Regions from separate parts of the Streptococcus sp. SM5 genome, predicted to be linked through region 1. Evidence: riboswitches for the same ligand, from Rfam matches in the RefSeq annotation. Region 1 holds a riboswitch; the other holds the start of a gene.
The links. Region 1 has a riboswitch for thiamine pyrophosphate ahead of PAN07_RS13200 (MTH1187 family thiamine-binding protein). Riboswitches for the same ligand answer to the same signal wherever they lie in the genome.
Positions count from the first base shown of each region.

Region 2: another riboswitch for thiamine pyrophosphate. It lies ahead of PAN07_RS05995 (thiamine-binding protein); the one in region 1 lies ahead of PAN07_RS13200 (MTH1187 family thiamine-binding protein).

Region 1 covers NZ_JAJNSC010000019.1:59,147-65,055, reverse strand. The annotation lists tRNA gene PAN07_RS13245 (tRNA-Asp) at 1-49, shown strand, start outside; tRNA gene PAN07_RS13240 (tRNA-Lys) at 68-140, shown strand; tRNA gene PAN07_RS13235 (tRNA-Leu) at 146-227, shown strand; tRNA gene PAN07_RS13230 (tRNA-Thr) at 240-312, shown strand; tRNA gene PAN07_RS13225 (tRNA-Gly) at 339-410, shown strand; tRNA gene PAN07_RS13220 (tRNA-Leu) at 418-503, shown strand; tRNA gene PAN07_RS13215 (tRNA-Arg) at 511-584, shown strand; tRNA gene PAN07_RS13210 (tRNA-Pro) at 600-673, shown strand; gene cls (cardiolipin synthase) at 859-2,394, shown strand; TPP riboswitch at 2,502-2,604, shown strand; gene PAN07_RS13200 (MTH1187 family thiamine-binding protein) at 2,681-2,971, shown strand; gene PAN07_RS13195 (ABC transporter permease) at 2,934-3,692, shown strand; gene PAN07_RS13190 (ABC transporter substrate-binding protein) at 3,729-4,736, shown strand; gene PAN07_RS13185 (ABC transporter ATP-binding protein) at 4,736-5,464, shown strand; gene PAN07_RS13180 (CtsR family transcriptional regulator) at 5,583-5,909, shown strand, end outside.
Region 2 covers NZ_JAJNSC010000006.1:34,979-40,887, forward strand. The annotation lists gene PAN07_RS05975 (SH3 domain-containing protein) at 1-397, shown strand, start outside; gene PAN07_RS05980 (hypothetical protein) at 870-1,076, shown strand; partial or broken gene PAN07_RS17435 (SIALI-17 repeat-containing surface protein) at 1,260-1,313, shown strand; gene PAN07_RS17440 (LPXTG cell wall anchor domain-containing protein) at 1,290-1,484, shown strand; gene polA (DNA polymerase I) at 1,604-4,237, shown strand; TPP riboswitch at 4,340-4,442, shown strand; gene PAN07_RS05995 (thiamine-binding protein) at 4,512-4,802, shown strand; gene PAN07_RS06000 (ABC transporter permease) at 4,765-5,523, shown strand; gene PAN07_RS06005 (ABC transporter substrate-binding protein) at 5,561-5,909, shown strand, end outside.

The DNA.
Region 1 (5,909 bases):
CGTCGCCCTGTCACGGCGAAGATCGCGGGTTCGATTCCCGTCGGGACCGTAATAACGAAAGTTATTTGACTCGTTAGCTCAGTTGGTAGAGCAATTGACTTTTAATCAATGGGTCACTGGTTCGAGCCCAGTACGGGTCATCATTGCGGGTTTGGCGGAATTGGCAGACGCACCAGATTTAGGATCTGGCGCTTAACGGCGTGGGGGTTCAAGTCCCTTAACCCGCATAATAGAAATAGGCCGGCTTAGCTCAGTTGGTAGAGCATCTGATTTGTAATCAGAGGGTCGCGTGTTCAAGTCATGTAGCCGGCATTTTTTTAATATTCAGAGTCATGAATGCGAACGTAGTTCAGTGGTAGAACACCACCTTGCCAAGGTGGGGGTCGCGGGTTCGAATCCCGTCGTTCGCTTAGAGAGGCCGGGGTGGCGGAACTGGCAGACGCACAGGACTTAAAATCCTGCGATTGGTAACGATCGTACCGGTTCGATTCCGGTCCTCGGCATAAATGAGCACCCTTAGCTCAACTGGATAGAGTACCTGACTACGAATCAGGCGGTTAGAGGTTCGACTCCTCTAGGGTGCATTTTTTTATTTACTTCGGGAAGTAGCTCAGCTTGGTAGAGTACTTGGTTTGGGACCAAGGTGTCGCAGGTTCGAATCCTGTCTTCCCGATTGATATAACTTATTAAGTAGACCAATGATGGTCTTTTTTTTTAATTTTTCATTATACTTACTTTTTCTATTTATTTAATTTTCTTAACTTCTAGAAAAAACTTGCTATCTTGACTAAAACTAAGGTATACTAGTAGTTAATAAGCTTTTTAAAAATTTTAAATGAGATATAATGAGTGTAAGCTATGGGTTTTAGAAAATTTCGATTATTAATGTCAAAGTATGGTTTTAGTATAACAATCATACTGATAGAATTAATTCTGATTTTTGGTTTGTTTCTATTCTTAAGTCAGATTGTTCCACATGTTTGGTGGATTATTCTTGTTGTATTGATAAGTGTAGCGACCATTCTGTCTATTGTTAATAGGACTATGACTCCAGAGAGCAAAGTTACTTGGCTTTTAGTTGCTTTCGTTCCGGTATTTGGTCCATTGCTTTATATCATGTTTGGTGAGAGAAGATTATCAAAAAAAGAACTGAAACAACTTCAGGAGTTAAACACTATCGCATTTCATGAAGATAATGGTAACGACCTCCATCAGCATCTACAGGAGCGGGATAAGTCAGCTTATGGTATTATAAAATCTTTGCTGAGCATGGATAGTAATTCAGAGGTCTATGACCAAACTGCTTCTAAGTTTTTTTCTTCTGGCGAAGATATGTGGCAGCAAATGTTAGAGGACTTAAGAAGTGCAGAAAAGTTTATTTTTCTTGAGTACTACATAGTTGACGAAGGGGTGATGTGGGACAGCATACGTGAGATTCTTGAAGAAAAGGCTGATCAGGGCGTTGAAATTATGATGCTCTACGATGATATTGGCTGTATGGTTACTTTGCCAGGAGATTATACACTATACTTGAGATCCAAAGGGATTGAGGCACATAAGTTTAATAAAGTAATTCCTCGTATGACAGTAGCTTACAATAACCGTGATCACCGTAAAATTTTAGTGATCGATGGGCAGATTGCCTATACTGGGGGAATCAATCTAGCGGATGAGTACATCAATCATATTGAACGTTTTGGTCATTGGAAAGATACCGGTATTAGGATAGACGGTCCGGCTGTTCAAGCCTTTACAAGATTATTTCTTATGAACTGGTATATTAACGGTGGAGATATTAGTAATTTTGACCAATATCGTATAGAGAATCAAGCTGTTTCGGCTTCTGGCTTATGCATTCCTTATGGAAGCGGACCTAAGCCAATTTATAAATCTAAGGTAGGGAAAATAGTTTATCAAAACCTTATCAATCAGGCAACAGATTTCGTCTATATCACAACTCCTTATCTAATCATTGATTATGATTTGACGGAAGATATAAAAAATGCAGCTATGCGCGGTGTAGATGTAAGAATAGTTACCCCCCATATACCGGATAAAAAACTCATTCAACTTGTAACACGAGGAGCTTATCCTGATCTTTTATCAGCTGGGGTACGTATTTTCGAATATACTCCTGGATTTGTTCATAGTAAACAAATCATTGTTGATGGTCGGTTTGCAGCTGTAGGTACGATTAACTTAGATTATCGTAGTTTGGTTCACGACTATGAAAATGCAGTATTACTGTACAAAACAGATTCAATAGCAGATATTCACAAGGATTTTGAAAATATTTTTGAACAATCTCAAGAAATCTTCTCTGACACCATAAATCCTACTTGGTATCAAATGTTGATAAAAGAAGTGACACAGTTATTTGCGCCTATGCTGTAAATAAAATGGCTGAAATGCAAATAATATTAGTGTAAGAGGCGAATGAACGCCTCTTTTTATATGAGCAGAAACCTTGACATTAGGCCATTATTAAGCTATTATATATCCATATAATATATGGGAGTCTGTGTACAGTCTGAGAGGAAGTGTTAAACTTCGACCGCACCTGATCTGGGTAATGCCAGCGTAGGGAACGAATACTTGGCCTAATTTTGCACCTTTTTCATATATGAAAGAGGTTTTTCTTTTTTTACAAAGGAAAACTGTAAATTAGAAGGAGGTTTTAATGAAGGCAAGCATTGCTTTACAAGTCCTGCCCTTATCACAGGGGATTGATCGTATAGCGGTAATTGATAAGGTCATTGATTATCTGCAAACTCAAGGAGTGACCATGGTGGTGACACCCTTTGAAACAGTTTTAGAGGGAGACTTTGATCAACTTATGCGCATTCTAAAAGAAGCGTTAGAAGTAGCAGGTCAAGGGGCAGACAATGTTTTTGCCAATGTGAAAATAAATGTAGGAGAGATTTTAAGCATCGATGAGAAACTTGAAAAATATAATGAGACGGCATATTAGTCTGCTAGGATTTTTGGGTGTCTTATTTCTTTGGCAGGTAGCGGGTTTCTTAAAACTCTTACCAAAGTTTATATTGCCGACACCACTTGAAATCCTTCAGTCTTTTGTTCGTGACAGAGAATTTCTCTGGTACCATAGCTGGGCAACCTTGAGAGTAGCTATACTCGGTTTGGTGTTGGGTGTCTTGATAGCCTGTATCATGGCCGTCCTTATGGATAGTCTGGGCTGGTTAAATGACTTGATTTACCCTATGATGGTGGTTGTTCAGACCATTCCGACAATTGCTATAGCCCCTATTCTAGTTTTATGGTTAGGTTATGGAATTTTGCCCAAGATTGTTTTGATTATCTTGACGACTACCTTCCCTATTATCGTCAGTATTTTAGATGGTTTTAGGCATTGTGACAAGGATATGCTGACCTTGTTTAGTCTGATGCGAGCAAATCCTTGGCAAATCCTTTGGCATTTTAAAATCCCTGTCAGCCTGCCCTACTTTTATGCAGGTCTGAGGGTCAGTGTCTCCTATGCCTTCATCACAACAGTTGTATCTGAGTGGTTGGGAGGCTTTGAAGGACTAGGTGTCTACATGATTCAGTCCAAGAAACTGTTTCAGTATGATACCATGTTCGCGATTATTATTTTGGTATCGCTGATTAGCCTTCTAGGTATGAAGCTAGTCGATATCAGTGAAAAATATGTGATTAAATGGAAACGCACTTAAAGAGCGTTTTGAAAAAAGAAAAGAGGAAATAAAAAAATGAAGAAAACATGGAAAGTGTTTTTAACGCTTGTAACAGCTCTTCTAGCTGTTGTGCTTGTGGCTTGTGGCCAAGGAACAGCTTCTAAGGATAACAAAGAAGCAGAAGTCAAAAAGATTGACTTTATCCTAGACTGGACACCAAACACTAACCACACAGGGTTGTATGTTGCCAAGGAAAAAGGTTATTTCAAAGAAGCTGGAGTGGATGTTGACTTGAAATTGCCACCAGAAGAAAGCTCATCTGACTTGGTAATCAATGGCAAGGCGCCATTTGCTATCTATTTCCAAGACTACATGGCTAAGAAATTGGAAAAAGGGGCAGGAATCACTGCCGTTGCCGCTATCGTTGAGCACAATACATCAGGGATCATCTCTCGTAAGTCTGACAATATCAATAGTCCAAAAGACTTGGTTGGGAAGAAATACGGAACTTGGAATGACCCAACTGAGCTTGCTATGTTGAAAACCTTGGTAGAATCGCAAGGTGGAGACTTTGAGAAGGTCGAAAAAGTACCAAACAACGACTCAAACTCGATTACACCGATTGCCAATGGCGTCTTTGATACTGCTTGGATCTACTACGGTTGGGATGGTATTCTTGCCAAATCTCAGGGCGTAGATGCTAACTTCATGTACTTGAAAGACTATGTCAAGGAATTTGATTACTACTCACCCGTCATCATCGCAAACAACGACTATCTAAAAGACAACAAGGAAGAAGCTCGTAAAGTCATCCAAGCTATTAAAAAAGGCTACCAATATGCCATGGAACACCCAGAAGAAGCTGCAGATATCCTCATCAAGAATGCACCTGAACTTAAGGATAAACGTGATTTCGTTATCGAATCTCAAAAATACTTGTCAAAAGAATATGCAAGTGACAAGGAAAAATGGGGACAATTTGATGCTGATCGCTGGAATGCCTTCTACAAATGGGATAAAGAAAATGGTATCCTCAAGGAAGACTTGACTGATAAAGGATTTACCAACGAATTTGTAAAATAATGACAGAAATTAGACTAGAACACGTAAGCTATGCCTACGGCAATGAAAAGATTTTAGAGGACATCAACTTACAAGTGACTTCAGGTGAAGTGGTCTCTATCCTAGGCCCCAGTGGTGTTGGGAAGACTACTCTCTTTAACCTGATTGCAGGGATTTTAGAAGTCCAGTCAGGACGTATCATTCTTGACGGTGAGGAAAATCCTAAGGGGCGTGTAAGCTATATGCTACAAAAGGACCTGCTCCTGGAACACAAGACGGTACTTGGTAATATCATCCTGCCCCTCTTGATTCAAAAAGTGGACAAGGCAGAAGCCATTGCTCGTGCGGATGAAATCCTTGCTACCTTTCAGTTGATGGCTGTAAGGGATAAGTATCCTCATGAACTCAGTGGCGGGATGCGTCAGCGTGTTGCTTTACTCCGTACCTATCTTTTTGGGCACAAGCTCTTTCTTCTAGACGAGGCCTTTAGCGCTTTGGATGAGATGACTAAGATGGAACTTCATGCCTGGTATCTGGAGATTCACAAACAGCTAGGGTTGACGACGCTCATCATTACTCATAGTATAGAGGAGGCCCTCAATCTCAGTGATCGCATCTACATCCTAAAAAATAGGCCGGGGCAGATTGTATCTGAAATCAAACTTGATTGGTCTGAAGCTGAAGATAAGGAAGTTCAAAAAATTGCCTATAAACGCCAGATATTAGCAGAATTAGGCTTAAATAATTAGAAACATAGAGAGTGGGTGAAGTTTATTCTTTACTTGCTCTCTTTTTTCTTTAAAAAAATCGAAAAATTCGGTATAATAGTCAAAGATAGTCAAGGTTTAAAGAAAGAGGTGGAGTGCTATGAGATTTAAAAATACATCAGACCATATAGAAGCTTATATCAAGGCTATTCTGGAGCAGTCGGGGATGGTGGAATTACAGCGAAGCCAATTAGCGGATACCTTTCAAGTAGTGCCTAGTCAAATTAACTATGTCATTAAAACTCGTTTTACAGAAAGCAGGGGTTACTTGGTTGAGAGCAAACGTGGTGGTGGAGGCTATATTCGTATTGGGCGAATTGAATTCTCCAACCATCATGAGATGTTGCGTGATTTACTGTATTCAGTGGGTGAAGAAGTTAGCCAGGTTGTTTTTGAAGATGTTTTAAGACTCTTGTTTGAGCAAAAT
Region 2 (5,909 bases), on a different contig from region 1:
CGGGAGTCGACGTTATATTCAGTTGGAGGGAGTGACTTCGTCACAAAATCAATCAGTAAATAAATCTAATCATGGTTCAAATAATGGATTGACTGTGGGTTGGAAGAAAATAAATGGTAGTTGGTATTATTTCAAATCAGATGGTTCTAAGGCGACGGGATGGCTGAAAGATGGTTCTACCTGGTATTATTTGAAATCATCTGGTGAAATGCAGACAGGCTGGTTACAGGAGAAAGGATTTTGGTATTATCTAGATGACTCAGGGGCAATGAAAACGGGCTGGTATCAAGTCTCTGGTAAGTGGTATTATTCTTACTCTTCAGGTGAGCTAGCTGTTAATACAATAGTAGACGGTTATACTGTAAATCATAATGGTGAGTGGATTAAAGAAAAATAAACTAAAAAACTTGATTCATTATCATTTTTAACTATATTCAAAAGTAATTAGCACTATTTTAAATATTTACTTGAAGCGTTCTTATATATTTTTTTATTGTAGCTTGTTTGATCCGAACTATTTTCATGAGATAAATTCTTTAATAAAGAATTTATTGCTTATCTAGGTTTCCGTAGTAATATTAGAAAATTAAAAATATGTTTATATTGACATTATTCTTTTCTAGTCGATATAAATATATTTTTTTAAACAACTTAATATATTGTTTTTGTTAATCTATATTAAAAGTTATAATAGAGAGAAATATAATTCCAAAAAGGGGCGTTTTAAAAATGGATAAAAAGAAAATGATTTTGACTAGCTTAGCTAGTGTTACGGTTTTAGGGCGGTTTTTGCTGTGTCTCAACCGTCGGTTGTAAAAGCTGATGCACCTACAGCTACTAGCACATCCGGAGAAACTGGAGCCACACCTGTGGTTAAAACTCCAAAAACTGAAGTCGAAAAAGCTAAAGAAGATTTAACTGAAACAATTGAAAACTTGACGGATGATGCTGAGAAATTAAAAGCCGATGCTGAAAAGAAAGCTGAAACACTAAAAAAACAGGAAGATACTTTAAAAGAAGCTCTTAAATCCGCTAAAGATAATGGATTTGGTGAATATATCACAGCACCGTTATAAAAAGCTGTAACTACGATTGAAAAAGAACGCGATACTGCGAAATATGAATTTGATGAATCTGATGAAAAAGTTCAAGCTGCTACAGCTGAAATTCAAGATTTAACTGAAAAACGTGGTAATCTTCTTGAAGAAGTAAAAAAAGCGGAAGCAAAAGAAGCTGCAGAACCAGCTAAACCATAATATACAGGAGGCGTTAATAGTGTAGAAGCAGCAATTAACGAAGTCCCAGAATATACTCTTACAACAGCAGGTACTAACAAGGATAATACTTATCAAGCACCAGCAGCAAAAGCAGAAGATAAAAAAGAACTTCCAAATACTGGTGGTAAAGATAATGTTGCAGTTGTATCATTAGGATTCCTTGGATTGTTCCTTGGTGCTATTCCATTTGTGAAACGTAAGAACTAATTTATTTTAGTAGCTTGAAAGAGAGGGAATAACTTCCTTCTCTTTTTAATATTATCTTAGTTTCTCTTAGGGAACTCTTCCCAATGGTATTTTTTGGTGCTTTCCTTTATAATGGGTGTATGGATAAGAAAAAATTATTATTGATTGATGGGTCTTCTGTTGCTTTTCGGGCGTTTTTTGCGCTCTATCAGCAGTTAGACCGTTTTAAAAATGCGGCTGGTTTGCATACCAATGCGATTTATGGCTTTCAATTGATGTTGAGTCATTTGTTGGAGCGGGTTGAGCCGAGTCATATCTTGGTGGCTTTTGATGCGGGGAAGACGACCTTCCGTACAGAAATGTATGCGGACTATAAGGGTGGTCGGGCTAAGACTCCTGATGAGTTTCGTGAGCAATTTCCCTTCATTCGTGAGTTGTTGGATCATATGGGGATTCGTCACTATGAGTTGGCTCAGTATGAGGCGGATGACATCATTGGGACGCTGGATAAACTAGCAGAGCAGGATGGTTTTGATATTACCATTGTCAGTGGGGACAAGGATTTGATTCAGCTGACGGATGAGCATACAGTGGTTGAAATTTCCAAGAAAGGTGTGGCTGAGTTTGAGGCCTTTACGCCAGAATATCTTATGAAGAAGATGGGCATTACACCGACTCAGTTTATCGATCTCAAGGCGCTCATGGGAGATAAGTCGGATAATATCCCTGGGGTGACCAAAATCGGTGAAAAGACGGGTATCAAGCTCTTGCTGGAGCATGGTTCGCTTGAAGGTATTTATGAAAATATCGATGGGATGAAGGCTTCTAAGATGAAGGAAAATCTCATCAATGATAAGGAACAGGCCTTTTTGTCTAAAACACTGGCGACCATTGATACCAAGGCACCGATTGAGATTGGTTTGGAGGACTTGGTCTATAGTGGTCCAGATGTGGAAAATCTTGGGAAATTCTACGATGAGATGGGCTTCAAACAGCTCAAGCAGGCTTTAAATGTGTCGTCAGCTGATGTGGCTGAGAGTTTGGACTTTACTATTGTTGACCAAATCAGTCAAGACATGCTGAGTGAAGAGTCTATCTTCCATTTTGAGCTTTTTGGTGAGAATTACCATACGGATGATTTGGTTGGTTTTGCCTGGTCTTGTGGGGAAAAGCTCTATGCTACAGACAAGCTTGAGCTTTTTCAGGAACCTATTTTCAAGGATTTCTTAGAAAAAACATCTTTGAAAATTTATGATTTTAAAAAAACCAAGGTTCTCTTGCGTCGTTTTGGTGTGGATTTGCAGGCTCCTTCCTTTGATAGCCGCTTGGCTAAATACTTATTATCAACTGTAGAAGACAATGAAATTTCAACCATTGCTAGACTGTATGGTCAGACTTTCTTGGTTGATGATGAGACTTTCTATGGCAAGGGTGTCAAGAAGGCTCTTCCTGAACGGGAAAAATTCTTGGAGCATTTGGCTCGCAAGGTAGCTGTATTGGTTGAAACAGAACCTGTTTTACTTGAAAAGCTCAGTGAAAATGGGCAGTTAGACCTTCTTTATGATATGGAGCAACCTCTAGCCTTTGTTCTTGCCAAGATGGAAATTGCTGGGATTACGGTCAAGAAAGAGACCTTGCTTGAGATGCAGGCTGAAAATGAGCTTGTCATTGAAAAACTAACACAAGAGATTTACGAACTAGCTGGTGAGGAATTTAATATCAATTCTCCTAAGCAGTTGGGCGTGCTTCTCTTTGAAAAATTGGGACTTCCTCTAGAATACACTAAGAAAACCAAGACAGGTTACTCGACAGCGGTGGATGTCCTGGAGCGCCTGGCTCCTATTGCTCCGATTGTTAAGAAAATCCTAGACTATCGTCAGATTGCTAAGATTCAATCTACTTATGTAATTGGCTTGCAGGACTGGATTTTGGCTGATGGCAAGATTCACACGCGCTATGTGCAGGATTTGACCCAGACTGGGCGTCTGTCTAGTGTGGATCCAAACTTGCAAAATATTCCTGTACGATTGGAACAAGGCCGTCTTATTCGTAAGGCTTTTGTGCCAGAGTGGGAGGATAGTGTACTACTCAGTTCGGACTACTCGCAGATTGAATTGCGCGTTTTGGCGCATATTTCTAATGATGAGCACTTGATTAAGGCTTTCCAAGAGGGGGCAGATATCCATACTTCGACAGCCATGCGTGTCTTTGGTATTGAGCGTCCTGAGGATGTGACTGCAAACGACCGTCGTAATGCCAAGGCTGTCAACTTTGGAGTGGTTTACGGTATTTCAGACTTTGGTTTGTCGAATAATTTGGGCATTAGCCGTAAGGAAGCCAAAGCCTACATTGATACCTACTTTGAACGTTTCCCAGGTATTAAAAACTATATGGATGAAGTGGTGCGTGAGGCGCGTGATAAGGGCTATGTAGAGACCCTCTTCAAGCGTCGTCGTGAGTTGCCGGATATCAATTCGCGTAACTTTAACATTCGTGGTTTTGCTGAGAGAACTGCCATTAACTCACCTATCCAGGGTTCGGCAGCAGATATTCTCAAGATTGCCATGATCCAGCTGGATAAAGCCTTGGTTGCAGGTGGTTATCAGACTAAGATGCTTCTGCAAGTGCACGATGAAATCGTCCTTGAAGTGCCTAAATCGGAACTAGCAGAGATGAAAAAATTGGTCAAACAAACTATGGAAGAAGCCATTCAACTCAGTGTTCCCCTCATCGCAGATGAAAATGAAGGGGCAACATGGTACGAGGCTAAATAAAAAAGCTATATAGAGTTTGAAGCATTTGTTTTCAAACTCTTTTTCATGTTTTTCTGTAAGCAGTTTCCTTGACATTTTTTTTGTTTTGCGCTATCATATGTCCATATAATATATGGGAGTCTGTGTACAGTCTGAGAGGAAGTGTTAAACTTCGACCGCACCTGATCTGGGTAATGCCAGCGTAGGGAACGATACTTAGTCTAATCTTGACCTTTTCCATATATGGTAAAGGTTTTTCTTTTTATAAAGAGGAAAACGAGAAGAGGAGGTTGTTATGAAAGCAAGCATTGCCTTGCAAGTTTTACCCCTATCACAGGGGATTGATCGGATTACTGTTATCGATCAGGTTATTGCTTATCTGCAAGCTCAAGAAGTGACCATGGTAGTGACACCATTTGAAACGGTCTTGGAAGGGGAGTTTGATGAGCTCATGCGCATTCTTAAAGAATCGCTAGAAATGGCAGGGCGTGAGGCAGATAATGTCTTTGCCAATGTCAAAATAAATGTAGGAGAGATTTTAAGTATTGATGAGAAACTTGAAAAGTATACTGAGACGACACATTAGTCTATTGGGCTTTCTAGGAGTCTTGTCAATCTGGCAGTTAGCAGGTTTTCTTAAACTTCTCCCCAAGTTTATCCTGCCGACACCTCTTGAAATTTTCCAGGCCTTTGTTCGGGATAGAGAATTTCTCTGGCACCATAGCTGGGCGACCTTGAGAGTGGCTTTACTGGGGCTGGTTTTGGGAGTCTTGATTGCCTGTCTCATGGCTGTGCTTATGGACAGTTTAACTTGGCTCAATGACCTGATTTACCCTATGATGGTGGTTGTTCAGACCATTCCGACCATTGCCATAGCTCCTATTCTGGTCTTATGGCTAGGTTATGGGATTTTGCCCAAGATTGTTTTGATTATCCTGACGACAACCTTTCCTATAATCGTCAGTATTTTGGACGGTTTTAGGCATTGTGACAAGGATATGCTGACCTTGTTTAGTCTGATGCGGGCCAAGCCTTGGCAAATCCTGTGGCATTTTAAAATTCCAGTCAGCCTGCCCTACTTTTATGCAGGTCTGAGAGTTAGTGTTTCCTACGCATTTATCACAACAGTGGTATCTGAGTGGTTAGGAGGATTTGAAGGACTAGGTGTTTATATGATTCAGTCCAAGAAACTGTTTCAGTATGATACCATGTTCGCTATTATCATTCTGGTATCGATTATCAGCCTTCTTGGTATGAAATTGGTCGATGTCAGCGAAAAATATGTGATTAAATGGAAACGTTCGTAGAATAAGGATGTTTCAAAAAAGAAAAGAGGAAATCAAAATGAAGAAAACATGGAAAGTGTTTTTAACGCTTGTGACAGCTCTTGTAGCTGTTGTGCTTGTAGCTTGTGGTCAAGGAACTGCTTCTAAGGACAACAAAGAGGCAGAACTCAAGAAGATTGACTTTATCCTAGACTGGACACCAAATACCAACCACACAGGGCTTTATGTTGCCAAGGAAAAAGGTTATTTCAAAGAAGCTGGAGTAGATGTTGATTTGAAATTGCCACCAGAAGAAAGTTCTTCTGACTTAGTCATTAATGGCAAGGCACCATTTGCAGTGTATTTCCAAGACTACATGGCTAAGAAGTTAGAAAAAGGTGCAGGAATTACTGCCGTTGCCGCTATCG